Regions from separate parts of the Streptomyces capillispiralis genome, predicted to be linked through region 2. Evidence: riboswitches for the same ligand, from Rfam matches in the RefSeq annotation. Region 2 holds a riboswitch; each other region holds the start of a gene.
What was found. A riboswitch is a leader RNA that binds a small molecule or an ion and turns the genes downstream of it on or off. The one in region 2 is predicted to bind cobalamin.

Region 1 (6,964 bases), 5.5 Mb from region 2:
GACGCCATCGATCGGAACGCCCCGCTCCTTCAACCGGACCAGCAGCGCGTAGAGGGCGTCCCAGCGTGGACCGTCCTCCTCCACCCCGTACTCGTTGAGGTACAGCACCGCGTGCGGGTCGGCCTCGCGGGCAGCATGGAAGGCGATGTCGATGTACTCCTCACCCATCGCTTCGAACCACAACTGCGGCCGCACGCCCCGGTTGCCGTTGAAGTAGTCCTCGTCCTCGTCGGACATGGGCTCGTTCACCACGTCCCATTCCGCCACCTTCCCCCGGAAATGGCCCGCTACCGCGCGTATGTGCTCCACCATGACGCGCCTGCGCTGCTCGTCCGTCATCTCGGCGCGCATCCATGCGGGCAGGGCTTCGAACCAGACGAGGGTGTGGGCGTGCACCTTCATGCTGTTGGCCTCGGCGAAGTCCACCAAGGTATCGCCTTCCGCGAACGCGAACACGCCGCGTCGAGGCTGGACGAACTGCGGCTTGAAGTCGTTCTCCGGCGTAAGCATGGAGAACTCCTCACCCGCCGTCCGGCGGTAGGCGCTGTCGGTCAGCAAGGGGCCCGCGGCCAGGGCGGTTCCCATATGGATCGGGCGTGGGAGATCCGCCGCCAGATCACGCATCGCATCGCTGGACCGGGGCACTCGCAGGCCGGGCGCGTCCACGACGGACATCCGGCCCCGTCCCAGTGACCGCGCGTGGAGATCGCTGAGGGTCCAGCCCTTCCCGCGGGCTCCGGCGTCCGCGCCGAACCAGATGCGGCCACTGCCGAAGACGTCCCGCGCGGGAACGGTTCCCACGACCCTGCCGTCGGCCTCCAGTACAAGCCTGTTCGCGCGGACTTCGACGGCGAGGCGGACTTCGAGCCCCAGGCCGCTCCCGAAGGTCCGGGTCGTCGCAGGTCTGTCGGAGTCCCCGTCCCAGCGGTCGATCCGGAGCCTCCCGCCGACCACGCCGATGCGCACGCCGCGCCGTTCGTAGCGCCATTCGTCGTAGATGACCGGCGTCTCACCGTACAGATGCAGGTAGGCATCCGTGTCATCCGTGCGCCGCAGGCCGGCTTCGATCCGGATATCCCCTCGGAACACCAGGTGGGGACCGCGCAGGTTCACCGGTGGGTTCGGCTGTCCGCCGGTACCGTCCTGGCGTGTGATGCGCCGGTCGAGGGGTGTGACCCGTACCCCTGTGCGTGTGGGCTTCCCGCCGGCGAAGTGAGCCCAGTCCCTGCCGTTCAGGAGGTCCTCCACAGGTCCCCCCGCGGGCGCGGAGGTGCCGGCACGGTCCCCCGAGACACCAGCGGCCAAGGCACACACAACCGCGATGACAGCGCTCTTTCGAAACCGCATGAACAGCAGCACTCCGTATTCTCTGCCCGTCTGTCGACGGCATCGCCGCCCTCAGCCACACCGTCGCCGAGCACCGTCGTCCCCCGCCGCGGCAAGAACGGTGCGCAACCGATCGCGCCGCCCCGCCGTGACTGATCACCATTGTTCCAGGTGCGAGTGAGGGGCCGTCGGCCGAGGACCGTTCGGGAACGACGGCCGGAGACCGATCCGCTCAGCGGCCGTTTCCTCGTCACCGATCCGGACACCGGCGAGGAGTGCGAGGCCGACGTCTTCACTACGAGGACGAGGACCGCACCGCGTACGGGCTCACTCCCGGCAGATCGGAGAACTCGAGGTGTGGGCGCTGAAGTGCGCGGAGGATCTGGGTGCGCGCGGATCCACGACGGCAACGCCTGGGGCGAGGGCGAGGGCGAGGGCGAGGGCGCGGGCGCGGAAACAGGATCGGTCCGGGTCAGCGGGCGTTGCTCCAGCCGCCTGCGCCGGCGGAGTACGAGTCGAGCAGGTCCACCACGAAGACCAGGGTCGAGCCCGGCGGGATCAACGGCGAGGGCGACTGGTTGCCGTAGCCGAGACGCGGGGGAACGACGATCTCGCGCCGACCGCCGACCTTCATCCCCCTCAACCCCCGGTCCCAGCCCTTGATGACCCTGCCGCTGCCCAGTGCGAACTTGAAGGGCTGGTCACGGTCCCAGGAGGAGTCGAACTCCTTCCCGGTCTCGAAGGTCACCCCGACGTAGTGGACCCTGACCACCGTGCCCGGCTTCACCTCGGGTCCGTCCCCGACGACCAGGTCCCGGACGGTCAGTTCGGCAGGCGCGGCACCCTCCGGGACGTCGACCTCGGGCTTCGTCAGTTCACTCATCGCAGTTCCGTCACTCTCCGTCGCGGACCCTCGTGCGGGCCGACCCGGCCCATGGACACTCCATGCGGCAGAGGGTCACGCTAACGCGCACGCCGGTTTCCCGAGCGCACCGGATCAGTGGCCGCGCAGGGCGGTCCGTCGCACGGCCGGCGCACGAGCCCCCGCACACTCGGGCGGGACGCGGTGGCTCGGGTTGGTGCCTTCAGACGTGTGGCTCTTCGGGGAGGAACGTCACCTGCGGGGCGCCCGTGCGCGGATGGATGGTGACTTCCGTCTCCACTCCGTAGACCTCGGCCAGGAGGTGGGGGGTGAGGATCTCGGCGGGTGGGCCGGAGGCGGTGACCTCACCGGCGTGCAGGACGTAGAGGCGGTCGCAGTAGTAGGCGGCCAGGTTGAGGTCGTGCAGGGCCAGCAGGACGGTCGTGGGCAGGCGGCGCAGGGTGCCGAGCACGGACAGTTGGTGGCGGATGTCGAGGTGGTTGGTGGGTTCGTCGAGGACGAGGAGCGTGGGCTGCTGGGCGAGGGCGCGGGCGATGAGGACGCGCTGGCGCTCGCCGCCGGAGAGCCGGTCGAAGGGGCGGTCGGCCAGGTGGACGGCGTCGACCGCCAGGAGTGCGGAGTCGATGAGGTCGGCGTCCTCGGGGGTGTCACCGGCGAGGAGTCGTTTGTGTGGGGTGCGGCCCATGGCGACGACCTCGCGGACGGCGAGGTCGAAGTCGGCCGCCGAGTCCTGGACCACCGCTGCCACGGTGCGGGCCAGTTGCCGCACCGACAGTGACCAGGCGTCGCCGCCGTCGACGCGGACCTGACCGGTGTCGGGGCGCAGGACGCGGTAGACGGTGCGCAGGAGGCTGGACTTGCCGCTGCCGTTGGGGCCGACGAGCCCGATGGTCTCACCCGGACGGGCGGTCAGGGAGACGTCACGCACCAGGTGACGGGCTCCGGCGCTGAGCGTGACGCCGTCGACGCTCAGTTCGGTCGCGGTCATGCCACTCCTCGGTCGGTGCCGCGCCGGGCGTCCCGGCGCATCAGCCACAGGAAGAACGGCCCGCCGCACAGGGCCGTGAGTACGCCGACGGGTATCTCCATCGGCGCGGCGATCGTCCGCGCGGCGATGTCGGCCCAGATGAGGAAGACCGCTCCGCCGAGTGCCGCCGTCGGCAGGACCCGGCGGTGGTCGCCGCCGACGAACAGGCGCACGATGTGCGGCATCATCAGGCCGACGAAGCCGATGGGTCCGGCCGCCGCGACCAGCACGCCCGTGACGAGGGAGAGCACGACGAACAGACGAGCACGGAACCGGGCCACGTCCAGACCCATCGTGGTCGCCGCCTCCTCGCCGGCCAGCAGCAGGTTCAGGTTGCGGGCCTGCGCCATGAGGACGCCGACACCGAGCAGCAGGGCCGTGCTCGGCAGCCACAGGGTGCCCCAGTTGACCCCGCCGAGGCCGCCGAGGGTCCAGGCGAGAACCGCGCGGGCCTCGTTGCCCCGGTCGGTGGTGAGCAGCAGCAGATCGAGGACCGCGGTGAGTACCGCCGCGATCGCCACCCCGGACAGCACCAGCCGTGCCGAGGTGATGCGGCCGCCGGTGCGGGCGGTGGCGTACACGAGCAGGAGCGCGCCCAGGGCGCCCACGAAGGCGGCCACCGACAGGGAGGCCGGCCCGAAGAGGGTGACCCCGAACACGATCACGGAGACCGCGCCGAGGGACGCCCCGGAGGAGACGCCGAGCAGGTACGGCTCGGCGAGCGGGTTGCGCACCAGGGCCTGCAACGCGGTACCGATCACCGCCAGACCGGCCCCGGTGACCGCACCGAGCAGCACCCGCGGCGCCCGCACGTCCACCACAATGGTCTCCCGGGCCCGCGACCAGTCCGGATCCTGCCAGTCGGCACCCAGCGCGTGCGTCACGATGCCCCACACCTGGCCGGGCGGCACCTGGACGGAGCCGATGGCGAGGCCGGCCGTGGCGGAGACGACGAGCAGAGCGGCGAGTACGAGCAGCGTGACCGCCGGCCTCGTACGGCCCGCCCCGGGCCCGGTGGTCTTGTGCGGCTGAACCGTCCGCTCGGTGGACGCGCCGGTGGCGGCCTGGGTCACCGGAAGCTCTCGGGGTGCAGCCCGCGGGCCAGGTCCTCGACCGCGTAGGCCGAGCGGATGCCGACCAGGGTGGCGGTCAGCGGCAGGACGACGAACCGCTTGTTCCTGATGGCGGGTACGTCGGCGAGCGCGGGCTGGGAGAGCAGGAACTTCTTCTTCTCCCCCACGCTTCCGGCGCCGGCGTAGTCGTAGATGGCGATGACCTCCGGCTTGCGCTCGACGACCTGCTCCCAGGAGACGTCACCGAAGACGTCGTCGAGGTCGGTGAAGACGTTCTCGCCGCCGGCCAGCCGGATCAGCTCGGTGCCCAGGCTCTTGCCGCCCGCGGTGAAGGCGCTCTTGTCGCCGCTGTCGTAGACGAAGACGGGCAGCTCGGGCTCGCCCTCGACCGTGGCGGCGGCTTTGCCGACGCGGTCCTCGAGGTCGGCGACCAGTTCGTCGGCCCGGTCCGGGACGCCGAAGATCTTGCCGATGGTGCGGATCTCGTCGTAGGTGTCCTTCATCGTCACCGTCTTCTCGCCGCAGTACTCGCGGTTGAGGTAGCTGTCGATGCCGGCGTCGGCGAACGCCTTGCGGGAGCGGCCCTCCTTCTCGTCGAAGGCGCTGCCGTAGCCGCCGTAGACGAGGTCGGGTTCGGCGTCCAGGACGGTCTCGAAGGACGGTTCCCTCTCCGCCAGTTCCGGTACGGACTCGTAGTCCTTCTTCAGCTCGGGCAGGACGGCGGAGTCGGGGAAGGCCGTTCCGGCCATGCGGTCCTTCAGACCGAGGGCGAGCATGAGCTCCGCCGGGTGCTGGTGGATGGTGACCACCCGCGACGGCGGCTTGTCGTACGTCGTCTTCACGCCGCAGTTGTCGATGGTGACCGGGAAGCCCTCGGGCGCGGCCGCGGTGGCCTCTGCGTCGGCGCCGCTCTCGTCGGACGCACCGCAGCCGGTGGTCAGCAGCACGGACGAGAGAACCATGGCAGCGGCCGTGGAACGAAGGAACCCGCGCGTGCGGGCAGGGGTGAACAATTGGGACACGTGAAGCCTCCTGGAGTCCGCGCTCCTCGGATCGGGCCCGCGACGGACCAGTGTCCTGACTCCCGGATCGACGTTCCCTCCGCCTTCCCGCGCACAGCGCAGTGGCATGTCGGAGGGGCGCTCCCCGGTCACAGTGGCGGGACCGTGCCGGATTCGCACCGGCTTCCTGTCTCCCGTCGCGGCGATGACCAGGTGATCCTACGGCTTCCCGAGCCGACGGCACATGGGCGTGCGGACCCGGCCGCACGCCCCGCCTTTCCTCACGCCTCGCGCACAGCCCGAAGGACGAGCCGCTCGGCACTCTCGTCGTAGGGGCGCCCGTCGAACCCGCCGAAGACCTGCACGCGGCCGAACCCCGCCTCCTCGGCCATCCGCCGCAGCTCCACCGCGCTGTACACGAACCACGTCAAGGTGGCCCGCGTCACCCGCTCGCCCCGGACCAGCACCCACTCGCTGCGCAGCCGCGCCCACTCGTCCAGCACGGTGTCGGTCTGCACCATCACGTCGTCGCCCCGCCGCACCACCTTGGGCGGGGTGACCCTGCGGGCCAGGAGCTCCTTCCCGGCGAGGTCGAGGACGAGGGTGCCGCCGGGTGCCAGGCAGGTGTACATGGTGCGCAGCACGCGCGCGTTGTCGGCGGGGTCCTCGAAGTACCCGAAGGAGGTGAACATGTTGAGGACGACGTCGAAGCCGCCCGGTGCCTCGTACTCGCGGGCGTCGGCCCGCACGTACGTCACCTCGACACCGGCGTCGGCCGATCGCTTGTGTGCCCGGTCCAGCATGGCCGGGCTCAGGTCCACTCCGGTCACGCGGTGACCGCGGCGGGCGAGCGGCACGGTGAACACCCCCGGCCCGCAGCACAGGTCCAGCACGCGCGACCCCTGTGGGAAGACCAGCAGGGGGGAGTTGTCGAGCAGTTCACCGGCCTGCTCGTAGCGCTGCTCGGAGAAGAGGAAGTCGTGGAACTCGGTCCAGAAGTCATCGTCCTGGAATCCGCCCGTCCGTGTCATCGCGCGTCAGTGCTCCTTCATGGTCGCCGTCGGGGACAGGACGCCGCGCCGTGCGACGGCGCAGCACCAGCAGAAGAGGGGGAAGCAACAGACACTGGGCGGCTGCCAGCAGCCAGAACCAGCCGGTGTGTCCGGCCCGTTCGCCGAGGCCGTACAACTGCCCGCCCAGCATGCCGCTCGCGCAGGCGCCCAGGCCCGCGGCCAGCCGCTGCTGGCCGAAGACCACGGCGTCGGAGCGAGGGCTGCGGCGCAGCGCCTCCAGGTCGTTCTTGAGGAACAGCACGATGTCGCCCAGCGTGATCAGCGCCCCGCCCATGAGCAGCGCCGCCCGCGTACCGGCCGCCAGCACGGCCAGGCCCGCCGCCAGGCCCGTGAAGCCGACCGCGAGGGCGACGGCGTACGGCATGCGCCGGATCAGGCCGGAAGCGAGCGGCTGTACGACGATGACCAGCGTGAAGCAGAGCAGCAGCACCACGCTGTAGAACGCGCTGGAGGCGCGCTCGACGGCGTACACCGCCAGGAAGTGCTGGAAGTGGAAGTAGAGGTAGAAGGCCAGCGCGTTGGCGGCGAACGGCAGGAGTGCCACGCCGGCCAGGAGGCTCGGTCGGGCCGTATCCTTGGCT
Region 2 (6,964 bases):
GCGTCGAGATCGCGCCACTCGGTCTCGCCGAGGTGGTGGAGGCCGTCCGGGGAGCGGGGTGCGCCGGGGTCGCCCCGGTGGGCGGGGGCGAGCACCGGGAAGCGGTGACGGTGCAGGACCTCCATGAGGTTCATGGTGTGTTCCCGGGTGGTGCCGATGCCGTGGACGGCGATCACCCAGGTGTCCCGGGCGGCCGGCACGAACCAGGCGGGCAGGGAGCCGAGTTCCCCGGGGATGTCGAGGTCGGTGTGGTCGAGGCCGAGGGCCGTGCGGGGGTCGCCCACGTACAGGTTGGGGGTGAACCAGGCGCGGTCGCCGGGTTCGAGGGTGCCGTGGGTGACGCACTCCAGGCTGCGGACGACGGTGTCGGCGCTGTGCACGGTGTCGTCCCGCACGGGTCCGACGACCGCGTGGAAGCCGTCACCGGCGAGGCCGTAGCGGCCGGGGCGCAGGGCGGCGAGGTCCCGGGTGAGGCTGACCCGGCCGGCCGCGGTGGAGTGCACGGTGAGGCGGGGTTCGGTGGGCAGGGGTCTGCCCGGGGGCATCCGGAGGGCGGCGTCGCTGGCGAACCGGCCGGCGGCCACCGCGGCGGCACCGGCCCCTATCACGGCGGTGACGGCAGCGGCCGTCGCTCTGGCAGTGCGCACGTTCTCCAGTGTCCTGTCGGACGGCACGACCGGCCAGTGGGCACCCGCGCGGCGCCGGCGCCCGCACGCCCGCCCGCACGCCCCCGGGTCGCGGCCGTCCGGGCGCTGGTTCCGGCCCCCGCCGTCAGCCCCGCTGCCCGTACCCCCGCAGGCGCTCGCCCACCTCCGTCAGCTGCTCCGGGGTCAGCAGGCGCGGGGACAGGCCCGGGACCGAGGAGGCGGTCAGCCAGACGCGGCACATCCACTCCAGCTGGGCCGTGCGGTCGTAGGCCTGGGCGAGGGTCGTGCCGTGGGTGACGGTGCCGTGGTTCTGCAGGAGGCAGCCGGTGCGGCCGTCGAGGGCGCGGAGCATGTTCCCGGCCAGCTCGTCGGTGCCGTACGTCGCATAGCGGGCGACCCGGACGGGGCCGCCCAGTGCCGCGGCCATGTAGTGGATCAGCGGCAGCTCGTCGACGAGCGTGGAGACGGCCGTCGCGTGCACGGCGTGCGTGTGCACCACGGCGCGCGCGCCGGTGGTGCGGTAGACCGCGAGGTGCAGGGGCAGCTCACTGGTCGGCACCAGCGAGCCGAGGACCTGCCGGCCGGTGAGGTCGACACCGGTCACGTCGTCCGGCGTCAGCCGGTCGTACGGCACTCCCGACGGAGTGACCAGGACCGTGTCGCCGACCCGCACCGAGACGTTGCCGGAGGTGCCCACGACGAGCCCGTCGGCGACGGTCCGGCGCGCGGTCTCGACGAGGTCCGCCCAGGCGCGCGCCTCCTCCTCGGGCACACGCCTCCCCCGCGCGTCCCCCACGCCCCGGGCGCCACCCCCGGCGTCCCCCGCTTCCCGTCCGCCCCGCCGCTGCTCAGCCATGCCGCGATCCTGCCAGGCAGGCCGTCGGCCCCGCCTGCGCGTCCGCCGTCCGCCGGCCGTCGGCCGTCGCGCCAGAAGGGCGTGGACCGGCCGTCCGCCGAGGCCGCGGGCGCCCGCTTCGTCCACGTCGAGGCGACCGAGGCCACCACCTACCGCGACCCCCGCTGCGCCCGGCGGCACCAGGGGTCCCGCCGGGCCGGCCGGCCCGCCGCGCGGCGCGGGCACCCTCCCGAGTGACCGGAATCTCTTCCACGGCTCACTCGATCGGCTGAAGCGGTGCGCCGCGGGCGCCCGCCCCGCCGGGCACGGGGCAGCCCAGGGGCACGGCGGGCGACCCCCGCCATCCGGCGGAGCGGCGACCCCCTTTTACGGTCACCACGACGCCCATTCCAGTTCATCTTCCGTTCACCCTGGTTACCTACGGTCGACCAGCCAATGACCTCGAACGATTGCCTGGGTAAATGGAAGGCTTCTCGCTGATCCTCGCGATTGTGGTGGTAACCGCACTCGCGTTCGATTTCACGAACGGTTTCCACGACACCGCGAACGCGATGGCAACGACCATTTCGACCGGTGCGCTCAAGCCCAAGGTCGCGGTGGCCATGTCCGCCGTGCTGAACCTTGTCGGCGCCTTCCTCTCGGTGGAGGTCGCCAACACGATCTCCAAGGGCCTCGTCGACGAGGCCGGCATCCGTCCCGAGGTCATCTTCGCCGCGTTGGTCGGCGCGATCCTCTGGAACCTGCTGACGTGGCTGGTCGGTCTGCCGTCCAGCTCCTCGCACGCCCTCATGGGCGGCCTGATCGGCGCCACCGTCGCCTCCGCCGGCTTCGGCGCGGTGCACGGCGACGTCCTCGTCACCAAGGTCCTCATCCCCGCGATCGCCGCCCCGCTGGTGGCCGGCCTCGCCGCGATGCTCGCCACCCGGCTGACCTACCGCCTGGGCCGGAAGGCCGACGGCAAGGCCTCCGAGAAGGGCTACCGCGCCGGGCAGATCGCCTCCGCCGGCCTGGTCTCGCTGGCCCACGGCACCAACGACGCCCAGAAGACGATGGGCATCATCACCCTCGCCCTGGTCGCCGGCGGCACCCTCGCCCCCGACTCCGACCCGCCCATGTGGGTCATCCTCTCCGCGGGCATCGCCATCGCGCTCGGCACCTACCTCGGCGGCTGGCGCATCATCCGCACCATGGGCAAGGGCCTGACCGACCTCCAGCCGCAGCAGGGCTTCGCCGCCCAGACCAGCGCCGCGACGGTCATCCTGGCCTCCTCGCACCTCGGCTTCTCGCTCTCCACCACGCATTCCGTTTCCGGTTCCGTGATGGGCGCGGGCCTGGGCCGCAGGGGCGGCGTCGTCCGCTGGTCGACGGCCACCCGGATGTTCATCGCCTGGGGCCTCACCCTGCCCGCGGCGGCCCTGGTCGCGGCGCTCGCCGAGTGGGTCTGCGGCTTCGGCGACTGGGGCACCGCCCTCGTGGCCGTCTTCCTGGTCGCCTCCAGCGCGGCGATCTGGAAGATCTCCCGGCGTGAGGTCGTCGACCACACCAACGTCAACGACCACGACGTCCCCGGCGAGGAGCCCTCCGGCGTGGTGACCCAGGCGATCGCCGCCGTCACCCCGCCCCCGGCCGGCACCGTGACCGACGAACTCGCCGCCTCCATCGCGGCCCCGGCGTCCACGGACCCGGCGGCCCCGCAGGCCAAGACCACCGTCTGACCGCGCCCCGGTACGAAGGAAGAAGAGCACCATGAAGATCGACTGGGCGGCCCTCGGCTCCGTGTTCGGCGTCAGCCTCGTGGTCACCGTGGCCCTGGTGGCCCTGTTCACCCTCGGCATCAACGGTCTGTCCCGCCAGGAGCGGGCCGCAGCCCAGGGCCGGTCCGCGGCCCTGGCCGTCACCGGCGCCTACGCCTGCTTCGCGGCGTGCGCGGCGGCGGTGGCCTACGGGATCTACCTGATCATGGCCTGACCACCCGAGCGTCTCCGTCCGACGGGCGGTGCGGGAGCCCCGGCACCCGCACCGCCCGTCGGCGTGTGCGCACCCCGCCCGCCGTCACCCACCGGAACCCCTCTGTGGGCCTCAGCACACTTCAGCCCCGCAGGTCAACGGCAAGTTGACGGCCCTTCCGGGGCCGTGGTGGACTGCCTCAGCCAATACGGCGGCAGGAGAGGAAGCCGGTGCGAATCCGGCGCGGTCCCGCCACTGTCACCGGGGTGCACACCCCGGGAGCCAGGAACTCTCACCGCCGGTCTCGTCGAACCAGGGCGCGGACACCCTGAGTGAGGACCCAACGCCATGCGCGGCTGCCCGTCGAGGTCGATCAGCGACGCCCCGCCCCTCCCCGGGGCCACCCCCTCCTCCGGAACACCGGCCGGCTGACCCCATGGGTGCCGATCGCGTCTTCGCGTACGGCGCCGCCGCCGGCCTCCTCGGCGACCTGCTGCTCGGCGATCCCCGCCGCGGGCACCCGGTCGCCGCTTTCGGGCGGGCCGCGGCCGCCGTGGAACGAGTGCTGTGGCGGGACGACCGGGGCCGGGGCGCCGTGCACACCGCCGTGTGCGTCGGCGGGACCGTCGCGCTGGGAAGCCTTGCCGCACGCCTCGTGCGCTCCTCCCCCGCCGCCTCCGTCGCCCTGACCGGCGTCGCCACCTGGGCCGTCGTCGGCGGCACCTCGCTGGCCCGGGAGGCCCGTGCCGTCGCCGCGGCGCTGGAGGCCGGGGACGTGGAGGCGGCCCGGGCCCGGCTGCCGCACCTGTGCGGCCGCGACCCCCAGGCCCTGGACGCCGACGGGATCGCCCGCGCGGTGGTCGAGTCCGTCGCCGAGAACACCTCCGACGCCGTGGTCGGCGCCCTGGTGTGGGGCGCCGTCGCCGGGGTGCCGGGCCTGCTGGGCTTCCGCGCCGTCAACACCCTGGACGCGATGGTCGGCCACAAGTCCCCCCGCTACCGCCGCTACGGCTGGGCCTCCGCCCGCCTCGACGACGTCGCCGGATGGCCCGGGGCGCGGCTGACCGCCGTACTCGCCGCGCTCGCCGGACCGGACCCGCGCGGTGCCGTGCGGGCGTGGCGGACCGACGCGCACCGGCATCCGAGCCCCAACGCCGGTCCCGTGGAGGCGTCCTTCGCGGGCGCGCTCGGGGTGCGGCTCGGCGGCACCCTCTCCTACGGCGGGCGGGTCGAGCACCGGCCCGCCCTCAACGGCGGCGGCCGGGCCGTGGCCGTGTCCGACATCGAGCGGGCGGTACGGCTCTCGCGGCGGGTCGGCTGGCTCGCGCTCGGGGCCGGCGTCCTCGCGCGGAGCGTCATGAAGGGACGTGCATCGTGAGCGGTGGGGGTCTGCTGGTCGCCGGGACCACCTCGGACGCCGGCAAGAGCGTGGTGACCGCCGGGATCTGCCGGTGGCTGGTGCGCCAGGGCGTGAAGGTCGCGCCGTTCAAGGCGCAGAACATGTCGCTGAACTCGTTCGTGACCCGGGAGGGCGCCGAGATCGGGCGGGCGCAGGCGATGCAGGCCCAGGCCTGCCGCGTCGAGCCGACCGCGCTGATGAACCCGGTGCTGCTCAAGCCGGGCGGCGAGCAGTCCAGCCAGGTGGTGCTGCTGGGCCGGCCGGTCGGCGAGCTGAGCGCCCGCGGGTACCACGGCGGGCGCCAGCAGCGGCTGCTGGGCACGGTGCTGGACTGTCTGGAGCAGTTGCGGGGCACGTATGACGCGGTGATCTGCGAGGGGGCCGGCAGTCCGGCCGAGATCAATCTGCGGCGGACGGACATCGTCAACATGGGCATCGCCAGGAACGCCGGGCTGCCCGTGCTCGTCGTCGGCGACATCGACCGGGGCGGCGTCTTCGCGTCGTTCTTCGGCACCGTCGCCCTGCTGTCCCGCGAGGACCAGCAGTTGGTCGCCGGGTTCCTGGTGAACAAGTTCCGGGGCGACGTCTCGCTGCTGGAGCCGGGTCTGGAGATGCTGCACGGCCTGACCGGACGCCGGACCTACGGCGTGCTGCCGTTCCGGCACGGCCTCGGCATCGACGAGGAGGACGGTCTGAACGTGTCGCTGCGCGGCGCCGTGCGCGAGTCGGAGGTGGCCGCGCCGGCCGGCGAGGACGTCCTGCGGGTCGCGGTGTGCGCGGTGCCGCTGATGTCCAACTTCACGGACGTCGACGCGCTCGCCGCCGAACCGGGCGTCGTGGTGCGGTTCGTGGACCGGCCCGAGGAACTCGCCGACGCCGACCTCGTCGTCGTACCGGGGACGCGCGGCACCGTGCGGGCGCTCCGGTGGCTGCGGGAGCGCGGGCTCGCGGACGCGCTGAAGCGGCGGGCGGCCGAGGGGCGGCCCGTGCTCGGCATCTGCGGAGGCTTCCAGATCCTCGGGGAGCACATCGAGGACGAGGTCGAGAGCCGCGCGGGGCATGTGGACGGGCTCGGCATCCTGCCCGTACGGGTGCGGTTCGCCCGCGAGAAGACCCTCGCCCGGCCGTCCGGCGACGCCCTCGGGGAGCCCGTCGAGGGGTACGAGATCCACCACGGGGTCGCCGAGGTCACGGGCGGTGAGCCGTTCCTCGACGGCTGCCGGGTCGGCCAGACCTGGGGCACGCACTGGCACGGCTCGCTGGAGTCGGACGGCTTCCGGCGCGCCTTCCTGCGCGAGGTCGCCGCCGCCGCGGGGCGCCGCTTCGTACCGGCCCCCGGCACCTCGTTCGCCGCGCTGCGCGAGCAGCAGCTCGACCGGCTCGGCGACCTGATCGAACAGCACGCGGACACGGACGCGCTGTGGCGGCTCATCGAGTCCGGCGCGCCGCAAGGACTGCCTTTCATTCCACCGGGAGCGCCCGCATGAGCACTGTGTTGTTGTTGTCGACCGCCGACACCGATCTGCTGGCGGCCCGGGCCGCCTCCGGTGCCTCCTACCGGATCGGCAACCCGACCCGGGTGGACGTGGCGGAGGAGCTGCCCGCGCTGCTCGACGGCGCGGACCTCGCCGTCGTCCGCCTGCTGGGCGGCAAGCGCGCCTGGGAGGACGGCCTCGCGGCGCTGAAGGCGTCCGGGATCCCGACCGTGCTGCTCGGCGGCGAGACGGTGCCGGACGCGGAGCTGATGGCCGAGTCGTCGGTGCCGGCCGGTGTGGTGGCCGAGGCGCTGCGCTACCTCGTCGAGGGCGGCCCGGAGAACCTGACCGAACTGGCGCGGTTCCTGTCGGACACCGTGCTGCTGACCGGCGAGGGCTTCGACGGGCCGCGGAAGATGCCCGAGTACGGGGTGCACGGCGAGCGGACCGCGGCCGAGGGCCGGCCCACCGTCGGCGTGCTCTTCTACCGCGCGCACGAACTCAGCGGCAACACCGCCTTCGTGGACACCCTGTGCGACGCGATCGAGGCCCACGGTGCCAACGCCCTGCCGGTGTACTGCGGTTCGCTGCGCGGCGCGGAGGAGGGGCTGTACGAGATCCTGGGGCGGGCCGACGCCCT
Region 3 (6,964 bases), 5.5 Mb from region 2:
GAGCAGCATCACGCCCGTGCACAGGGCGCTGACGGTCAGGCCGGGGCGGGCCGCGGCGGCCAGCGCGCGCGGCAGGGAGCCCCGCCCGATCTCCGCCCACACCCCGGGGTCCTCGCGGCGCGCGTAGCCCCCGCCGGGGACGACGAGGAGGTCCGCCTCCTCCGGGGCCCACTCGTGGTCGACGCGCAGCCTGGTGCCGTAGGCGGCCCTGACGGTGCGGGGGCCGTCGAGGGTGACGTAGCGGACCTCCACGTCCCGGTCGGTGAAGTAGCCGGAGGCGGCGAACACCTCGTAAGGGGCGGTGTAGTCGAGTTCCTCCACGCCGTCGAAGAGGACGACGTGCACGTGCAAGGGACGGCCGGGCGCGGGAGCCGCGGTGGGCGCCGCGTCGGCCCGGGTGGCGGTCGCGGCCGTCAGCGTGGCGGCGCCGAGGGCGGTGGTGGCGTGCAGGAGGGTACGGCGGTTCATCTCGGCCGGTGCTCCACTTCTCGGTCGGTCGTGGGTGGGAGGCGGGCTCGTCCGTGGCGTACGCGGGTGCCGGGTCGTACGGGCGTCCCGTGGGGTCAGTTGCCCCAGCGCGCGGTGTCGGCCATGGTCTCCATCCGGGTCCGGTGCGGCGGCACGGACCTCTCCCGCAGCAGTTCGGACGCGAGGGAGAAGAGCGGGGCCTTCTCCGGGCGGTGGCGGGCCTGGGCGACGATCTCGTCGGTGAGGGTGGTGGCCATGGACAGCCGGGGATGGGCGGCGTGGATCGCGGCCCCGGTGGCGTCGTCGACGCAGTCCGTGTCCCAGCCGAAGTCCATGCCGGTCCCCTGGTGCACCAGGGCGCACAGCATGCCGCGGCGTTCGGCGATGCCCGGCGTGGTGTGCAGGGCGATGGCCTCCCACACGGCGTCGACGTCGGCGGCGGGCAGGCCCTGCGCGGTGAGGAACTCGGCGGCCGTGTCGGCGCCGTCCACCTCGAAGCGCTGATGGCGGTCGCCCGCCCGCGTCAGGCCGATGTCGTGCAGGACGCAGGCCAGGAACAGCAGTTCCGGGTCGTAGTCGCGTCCCGCCTCCGCGCCTCGGTGGTCGGCGCGCAGGCGGGCGAACAGGGCGCTGCGGACACTGTGGTTGGCCGTCGCGGTGGACTCCGTCTCGCGCACCAGGGCCAGCGCGCGGCGCGCGACGGGAGTGTCGGGGAGCGGCGGAACGCCGGTGGTCGTCTCGTCGTTCATGGCATCGATGATCGGCCGCGCCAACTGCCGGTGACAGTGGCAGACTTGCCCGTATGCGAGAGGAAGCTGCCATCCCCGCCGCACCGCACCGGGTGGCCGTCCTGGTCCTGGACGACGTGCTGCCCCTGGACCTGGGCATCCCGGCCCAGGTCTTCATCGCCGTGCCCGGCGGCCCCTACGAGCTGACCCTGTGCGGGCGGACGGCGGGGTCGATCCCGACCGCGGCGGGGTTCGACGTGACGGTGGCGGCCGGGCTGGAAGCGGTGCGCGACGCGGACACCGTGGTGGTCCCCGGGTACGCACGGCACCTGCGGGAGCTCCCGGGCGACGTGCTCGCCGCGCTGGCCGGGGCCCACGCCCGGGGCCGGCGGACGGTGTCCATCTGCACGGGCGCGTTCGCGCTGGCGGCAGCCGGAATCCTGGACGGCCGTACGGCCACCACCCATTGGCAGTACGCCGGCGAACTGGCGGCACGGTATCCGAGGGTGTCGGTGGACCCGCGCGTGCTCTACGTGGACGAGGGGCAGGTGCTGACCTCGGCGGGCGTCGCCGCCGGCATCGACCTCTGCCTGCACCTGGTGCGACGCGACCTGGGCTCGCGGACGGCCAACCAGGTGGCGCGCGCCCTGGTGTCCGCTCCCCACCGCGACGGCGGGCAGGCGCAGTACATCAAACGGCCGCTGGCCCCCGACACCCGTGGTGTCACCCTCGCGCCCACCCGGGCGTGGGCCCTGGCCCGGCTGCACGAGCCGCTGACGGTTCCCCTGCTCGCCGCGCACGCGCACATGGCGCCGCGGACCTTCGCCCGGCGGTTCGTCGCCGAGACCGGCACGACCCCCCTGCGGTGGCTGCTCGCCGCCCGGCTCGACCGCGCCCGGGAGCTGCTGGAGGGCACCGGACTCGCCGTGGACCAGATAGCCGACCGGTGCGGTCTGGGCAGCCCCTCGAACCTCCGGCTGCACTTCCGGCGCACCCTCGGGACGACACCCACCGCCTATCGCGCGGCGTTCACCCCGACGGCACCGCCGGGCCCGGCGCGGCCCGCCCGGTCCCGCTAGCCCTTCGATGCGGGCTTCCAGTCCTGGGCGAGCAGTCCGAGCAGCACCTCGTCCAGGAACTCGCCCATCACCCAGGCCGAGGAGCGCAGTACGCCCTCGCGGACGAAGCCGTTGCGCTCGGCGGAGCGCAGCATCGCGGAGTTGTCCGCCAGCGTCTCGATCTGCAGCCGGTGCAGGCCGCGCACGACGAAACCGTAGTGGCACAGCACCGCGACCACGTCGGTGCCGTAGCCCTGGCCGCGCGAGGACGGCAGCAGTCCCAGCCCGATGTGCGCGCACCGGTTGTGCGTGTCGATGCCCCACAGCGTCGCGGTGCCGATCAGTGTGCCGCCGGCCAGCTCCACCACGGAGAACGGGACGCGTCCGTCCGCCTCGTCGTCCACCACGAGCCGTGGGTCCTTGGAGCCCGGTGCGATCGGCCGCCACGGTCCGGCCTCGGCCCGCGCGGAGTTGACGACGTCGTCGTAGAGCTCGGTTCGCAGGACCGGGATGTCGTCCTCGTGCCGGGCCCTCAGCCCGACCTTGTCGCCCTTCAGCATGCACGCTTCCTATCCGAGCGGACCGGACCGCGGCAAACGAATTGGGTCAGGTGGCGGGGGACCGCTGGAGTCCTCGGAGGAGGAGGGCGATCAGGCGTCGGGGGTCGTAGCGGGGGTCGTCGTCGCGTCCGATGCAGAGGTTGCCGATGCCGCGCATCAGCTCGTACGGCTGCGTACCGGGCCGGATGTCGCCGGCCTCGACCGCGGCGTCGAGCAGCTGGGCGCAGACGGGCAGCAGGCGGTCGAGGAAGTAGGTGTGCAGCGCGGCGAAGCGGTCGTCGTCGGACTGCAGGGCGTCGGCGAGTCCGTGCTTGGTGACGAGGAAGTCGACGAAGAGGTCGATCCACCGGCTCAGGGCGGCGAACGGGGAGTCGGCGTCGGCCAGCAGCTTCGGGCCGGCTTCGGCGCACGCCTCGATCTGGTGGCGGTAGACGGCGGTGACGAGGTCCGCCCGGGTCGGGAAGTGGCGGTAGATCGTGGCCATCCCGACGCCCGCCCGGGCCGCGATCTGGCGGATGGGCGCGTCGACCCCGGAGGTGACGAACACCTCGGCGGCGGCGGCGAGCACCGTCTGCCGGTTGCGCTGCGCGTCGGCCCGCTTGCCTCGGGACGACGACTGCCCTGCCGTGCTGTCGGGGGCCATCACGCATTCCTCCTGCGCCGGTTGACAAAACGGAGCAGCGCTCCGGATACTAAATGGAGCAACGCTCCGCTTCAGGTTAGTCGAAGCGGCACACCTCTGACCACCTCGCCCTTCGCCGGTCGCGGGAGACCGGCGGGCAGCAGGTGCCACCGAAAGGGAACCCCTCATCATGAGCACATCCACCACCACCGGCGCCGGCCCCCTGGGCGCACCGGCCCCGGTCCTGTCCTACAGCCCCGTGGTCCTCTCCGTACCCGGACGTCCCGTCGACCTCGAGGTGCGGGTCTCCGCGCCGGCGACCGGAACGGACCTCCCCGTCATCCTCCTCTCCCACGGCCACGGCCCCTCGAACCACCTCTCCTCGCTCCACGGCTACGCACCGCTCGTCGACGTCTGGGCCGCCCACGGATTCGTGGTCGTCCAGCCGACCCACCTCACCTCCAGGACGCTGAGCCACCTGGTCGCCGACGCCCCCGGAGCGCCGTTCTTCTGGCGCTCGCGCTCCGAGGACATGTCGCACATCCTCGACCGGCTCGACGTGATCGAGAAGGCCGTGCCGCTGCTCGCCGGGCGGATCGACCACACCCGGGTCGCGGTCGCCGGGCACTCGTTCGGCGGCTTCACCTCCAGCCTCCTGCTCGGCGCCCGGGTCACCGACCCCGACGAGGGGGGAACGGTGAGCCTCCGCGACCCCCGGATCACGGCGGGCGTGCTGCTCGCCGCACCCGGCAGGGGTGACGTCCTGAACGGACCCATGGCCGACTCGCTGCCGATCTTCCGGACCATCGACTTCTCCACGATGACCACGCCCGCGCTGGTCGTCGCCGGCGACGAGGACGACTCCCGGCACTTCACGGACAGGGGGCCGGACTGGCACGTCGACCCCTACACCCTGGCCCCCGGGCCCAAGAGCCTGCTCACCCTGTTCGGCGCGGAGCACGGGCTCGGCGGGATCGCCGGATACGACGCCGCCGAGACCACCGACGAGAACCCCGGACGGGTCGCCGCCCTCGCCCGGCTCACGGCGGCCTACCTCCGTACCCGACTCCGTCCCGGCGACCCCACCTGGCAGGCCATGTGCGAGGCTCTGGCGGCCGACCCCGATCCGGTGGGACGGGTCACCTCCAAGTAGGCCCGCTCAGTGGAGGCAGAGGCAGAACGGGTGGCCGGCCGGGTCCGCGTACACGCGCCAGTTGGTCCCCGGGCGGATCTGGTCCGTCCGCTCCAGCACGGTCGCGCCGAGGGCGAGCGCCCGCTTCTCCTCGCCGTCGAGATCGTCCACGTCGAAGTCCAGGTGCAGTTGCTGCGGGCGCTCCTGACCGGGCCATTCGGGCGGTCGGTAGCCGTCCACCCGCTGGCAGGCCAGCGGTGTCCCCTCGAACCCGTGCACCTCGACCCAGTCGGGATCCTCCGGGTGCGGGACCGCCCGGCCACCGAGCAGATCCGCGTAGAACCGCGCGAGCCGTACCGGATCGGCGCAGTCGAGCGCGACCGCCTGCATCTTCCGAATCACTTCCGCCACTCCTCGCTCTCCGGCCGCTTCCGCGGCCCCCGTACGGGAGGGTCGTACCCGTCGCCGGGGCGGGCATGCCCGGCGGTGCGCCGGACCGCCGCCGGGACGGGACGCGGATCAGGGCAGCGGTCGTCCGGGGGTGCGGCGCTGTGCCGGTGACAGGGTGTAGAGGTCGAGGATGTCCGGCAGGGGCGCGATGCCGGGGCCTCCCGCGCGGACCCAGGCGGCGATGTCCTCGGTGGCGTCCGGGTCGTTGACCAGCCCCAGCCACACCGGCCGGCCACCGGCGGCACGGCCCTCGGTGGAGGGCTGTACGACGACGACGTTGGCCTGCTCGCAGACGTCGAGGCAGTCGGAGACCCGTACCGGTGCCGCCTCGCGCAGACGGTCCGTCTGGGCCGTGTGGTCGACGCCGGTCACCTTGGGGCTGCCGCAGCAGCAGTCCCGGCACACGACGATGCGGCACGGCACCGAACCGGTCGTCACCTCACCGGTGTCCGTGCCGCGGGCCACCGGTCCGCCGGCCAACGGTCCGCCGGCCAACGGTCCGCCGGCCACGGTTCCGTCGGTCATCGTTCCGTCGGTCATCGTTCCGTCGGTCATCCGGGCGTCCGGCGTTGCTCCGGGCTGTGGCGCGGGCATGGGGCGCCGCTCCTCTCTCCGGGGAGATCCGCCCCGGTGGTCCGTCGAGGAGGCGACCGCGTGAGTCTCCTGGCTCTCGGGTCGATGCTCGTCCCGGCCTTCCCGCCGGTGCCCCGGGCGGTGGCGCGTCGGGATCCGCTCGCCGATCACAGTGGCGGGACCGCGCCGGATTCGCACCGGCTTCCTCGTCCGCCGTCGCCCTGTCGCCCGACATCCTCCCATCACGGGCTCCGGCCGCACCACCGGGCCTCCACCGCGTCGGCGGCGTCCGGCGGCCTCGGCGGCCCGTCCCATACGGACGTGGAGCCGGGCGAGTTGGTGCTTCGCCCGGGTGCCGGACGGGTCGGTGAGGACGGCGTGGTCGAGGAGGGTCACGGCGAAGCGCAGGTAGGGGGCGGTTCCCGTGCGGGAACCGCCCCCCTTCGTGCGTCTCACCTCACGGTGCGAGGACGGAGACGACGTGTTCGACCTGCGGCGGTGCGGCGAAGTGCGGTCCGGCCAGGGCCCGCCAGCGGGCGAAGCCCTCGGAGGCGCGGAAGGTGACGATGTGGTGCTCGACCGTCTCCCACCGGACCGTCAGCCGGTAGCGGGAGGGGTGTTCGACACTGCGGAGCAGGTCGACCCCGTGGCAGCCGTCGGCCGCGAGGAAGTGCGGCACCGCCTCGGCGACGGCCCGCTCGAACTCCTCCTCCTGGCCCGGGCGGATCTCGATCCGGGCGATCTCGGTGATCACGGTGGTGCTGCTCTCCTGCTTCTCGGGGCGTCGGGGCGTCGGGGTGCTGTGGTGCGGTTCAGTCGCGGGGCTCGGCCGCGGCCCTGGCGTGCTCGGCGTCGACGCGCGCGGTGACGCCGGTCTCCACGAGGGTGCGGGTGGCGTCGACGGAGGCGTAGATCCACAGGATCCGCATCGGCTCGGTGGCGGAGGCGTTGCGGAAGCGGTGGGGCGTGCCGGCGGGGACGTAGGTGGTGTCGAAGCGGGTCACGCGGTGCTCGGTGCCGTCGATCTCGACGATGGCGTCGCCTTCGAGGATGGTGACGCTCTCCGGGCAGTTGTGGGTGTGCAGGGCGATGCCGGCGCCGCCCTCGAAGAGGGTCTGGCCGGTGAGGAAGACCTCGGCGCCGACGGCCCGGGTGACCAGGGGGATGGTGCGGGCGCCGCCGCCCCGGCTGAACGCGGTCAGTTCGGCGGGCCGCAGGACGGCGGGCGGGAAGGAGGCGAAGCAGGGCTCGTCGGTGGGGCAGTTCACGCTGTGTTCTCCAGGTAGCGGGGTGGTCAGGCGGCCGGGCCGATCCAGACGGTCTTGGTGTTGACGAACTCGCGGATGCCCTCGGCGCCGAGTTCCCGGCCGTAG

Region 1: it holds a riboswitch for cobalamin, as region 2 does, so the genes downstream of both, FHX78_RS02700 (ABC transporter substrate-binding protein) here and FHX78_RS27285 (cobalamin biosynthesis protein) in region 2, are expected to answer to the same signal.
Region 3: it holds a riboswitch for cobalamin, as region 2 does, so the genes downstream of both, FHX78_RS02860 ((2Fe-2S) ferredoxin domain-containing protein) here and FHX78_RS27285 (cobalamin biosynthesis protein) in region 2, are expected to answer to the same signal.

The regions. Positions count from the first base shown of each region.
Region 1 is NZ_VIWV01000001.1:719,839-726,802, reverse strand. Features, by position in the region: gene FHX78_RS02720 (endo-1,4-beta-xylanase) at 1-1,248, opposite strand, end outside; gene FHX78_RS02715 (FKBP-type peptidyl-prolyl cis-trans isomerase) at 1,799-2,209, opposite strand; gene FHX78_RS02710 (ABC transporter ATP-binding protein) at 2,412-3,197, opposite strand; gene FHX78_RS02705 (FecCD family ABC transporter permease) at 3,194-4,309, opposite strand; gene FHX78_RS02700 (ABC transporter substrate-binding protein) at 4,306-5,271, opposite strand; cobalamin riboswitch at 5,380-5,500, opposite strand; gene FHX78_RS02695 (class I SAM-dependent methyltransferase) at 5,592-6,341, opposite strand; gene FHX78_RS02690 (MFS transporter) at 6,310-6,964, opposite strand, start outside.
Region 2 is NZ_VIWV01000001.1:6,256,695-6,263,658, reverse strand. Features, by position in the region: gene FHX78_RS27305 (alpha/beta hydrolase) at 1-647, opposite strand, end outside; gene FHX78_RS27300 (class II aldolase/adducin family protein) at 772-1,503, opposite strand; gene FHX78_RS36925 (hypothetical protein) at 1,585-1,740, shown strand; gene FHX78_RS27295 (inorganic phosphate transporter) at 1,965-3,218, shown strand; gene FHX78_RS27290 (hypothetical protein) at 3,250-3,471, shown strand; cobalamin riboswitch at 3,624-3,761, shown strand; gene FHX78_RS27285 (cobalamin biosynthesis protein) at 3,887-4,828, shown strand; gene FHX78_RS27280 (cobyric acid synthase) at 4,825-6,336, shown strand; gene cobN (cobaltochelatase subunit CobN) at 6,333-6,964, shown strand, end outside.
Region 3 is NZ_VIWV01000001.1:749,859-756,822, forward strand. Features, by position in the region: gene FHX78_RS02825 (DJ-1/PfpI family protein) at 1-468, opposite strand, end outside; gene FHX78_RS02830 (HD domain-containing protein) at 564-1,217, opposite strand; gene FHX78_RS02835 (GlxA family transcriptional regulator) at 1,271-2,275, shown strand; gene FHX78_RS02840 (GNAT family N-acetyltransferase) at 2,272-2,814, opposite strand; gene FHX78_RS02845 (TetR/AcrR family transcriptional regulator) at 2,861-3,457, opposite strand; gene FHX78_RS02850 (alpha/beta hydrolase family protein) at 3,627-4,589, shown strand; gene FHX78_RS02855 (VOC family protein) at 4,596-4,970, opposite strand; gene FHX78_RS02860 ((2Fe-2S) ferredoxin domain-containing protein) at 5,088-5,441, opposite strand; cobalamin riboswitch at 5,676-5,798, opposite strand; gene FHX78_RS02865 (antibiotic biosynthesis monooxygenase family protein) at 6,049-6,345, opposite strand; gene FHX78_RS02870 (cupin domain-containing protein) at 6,404-6,859, opposite strand; gene FHX78_RS02875 (NAD-dependent succinate-semialdehyde dehydrogenase) at 6,886-6,964, opposite strand, start outside.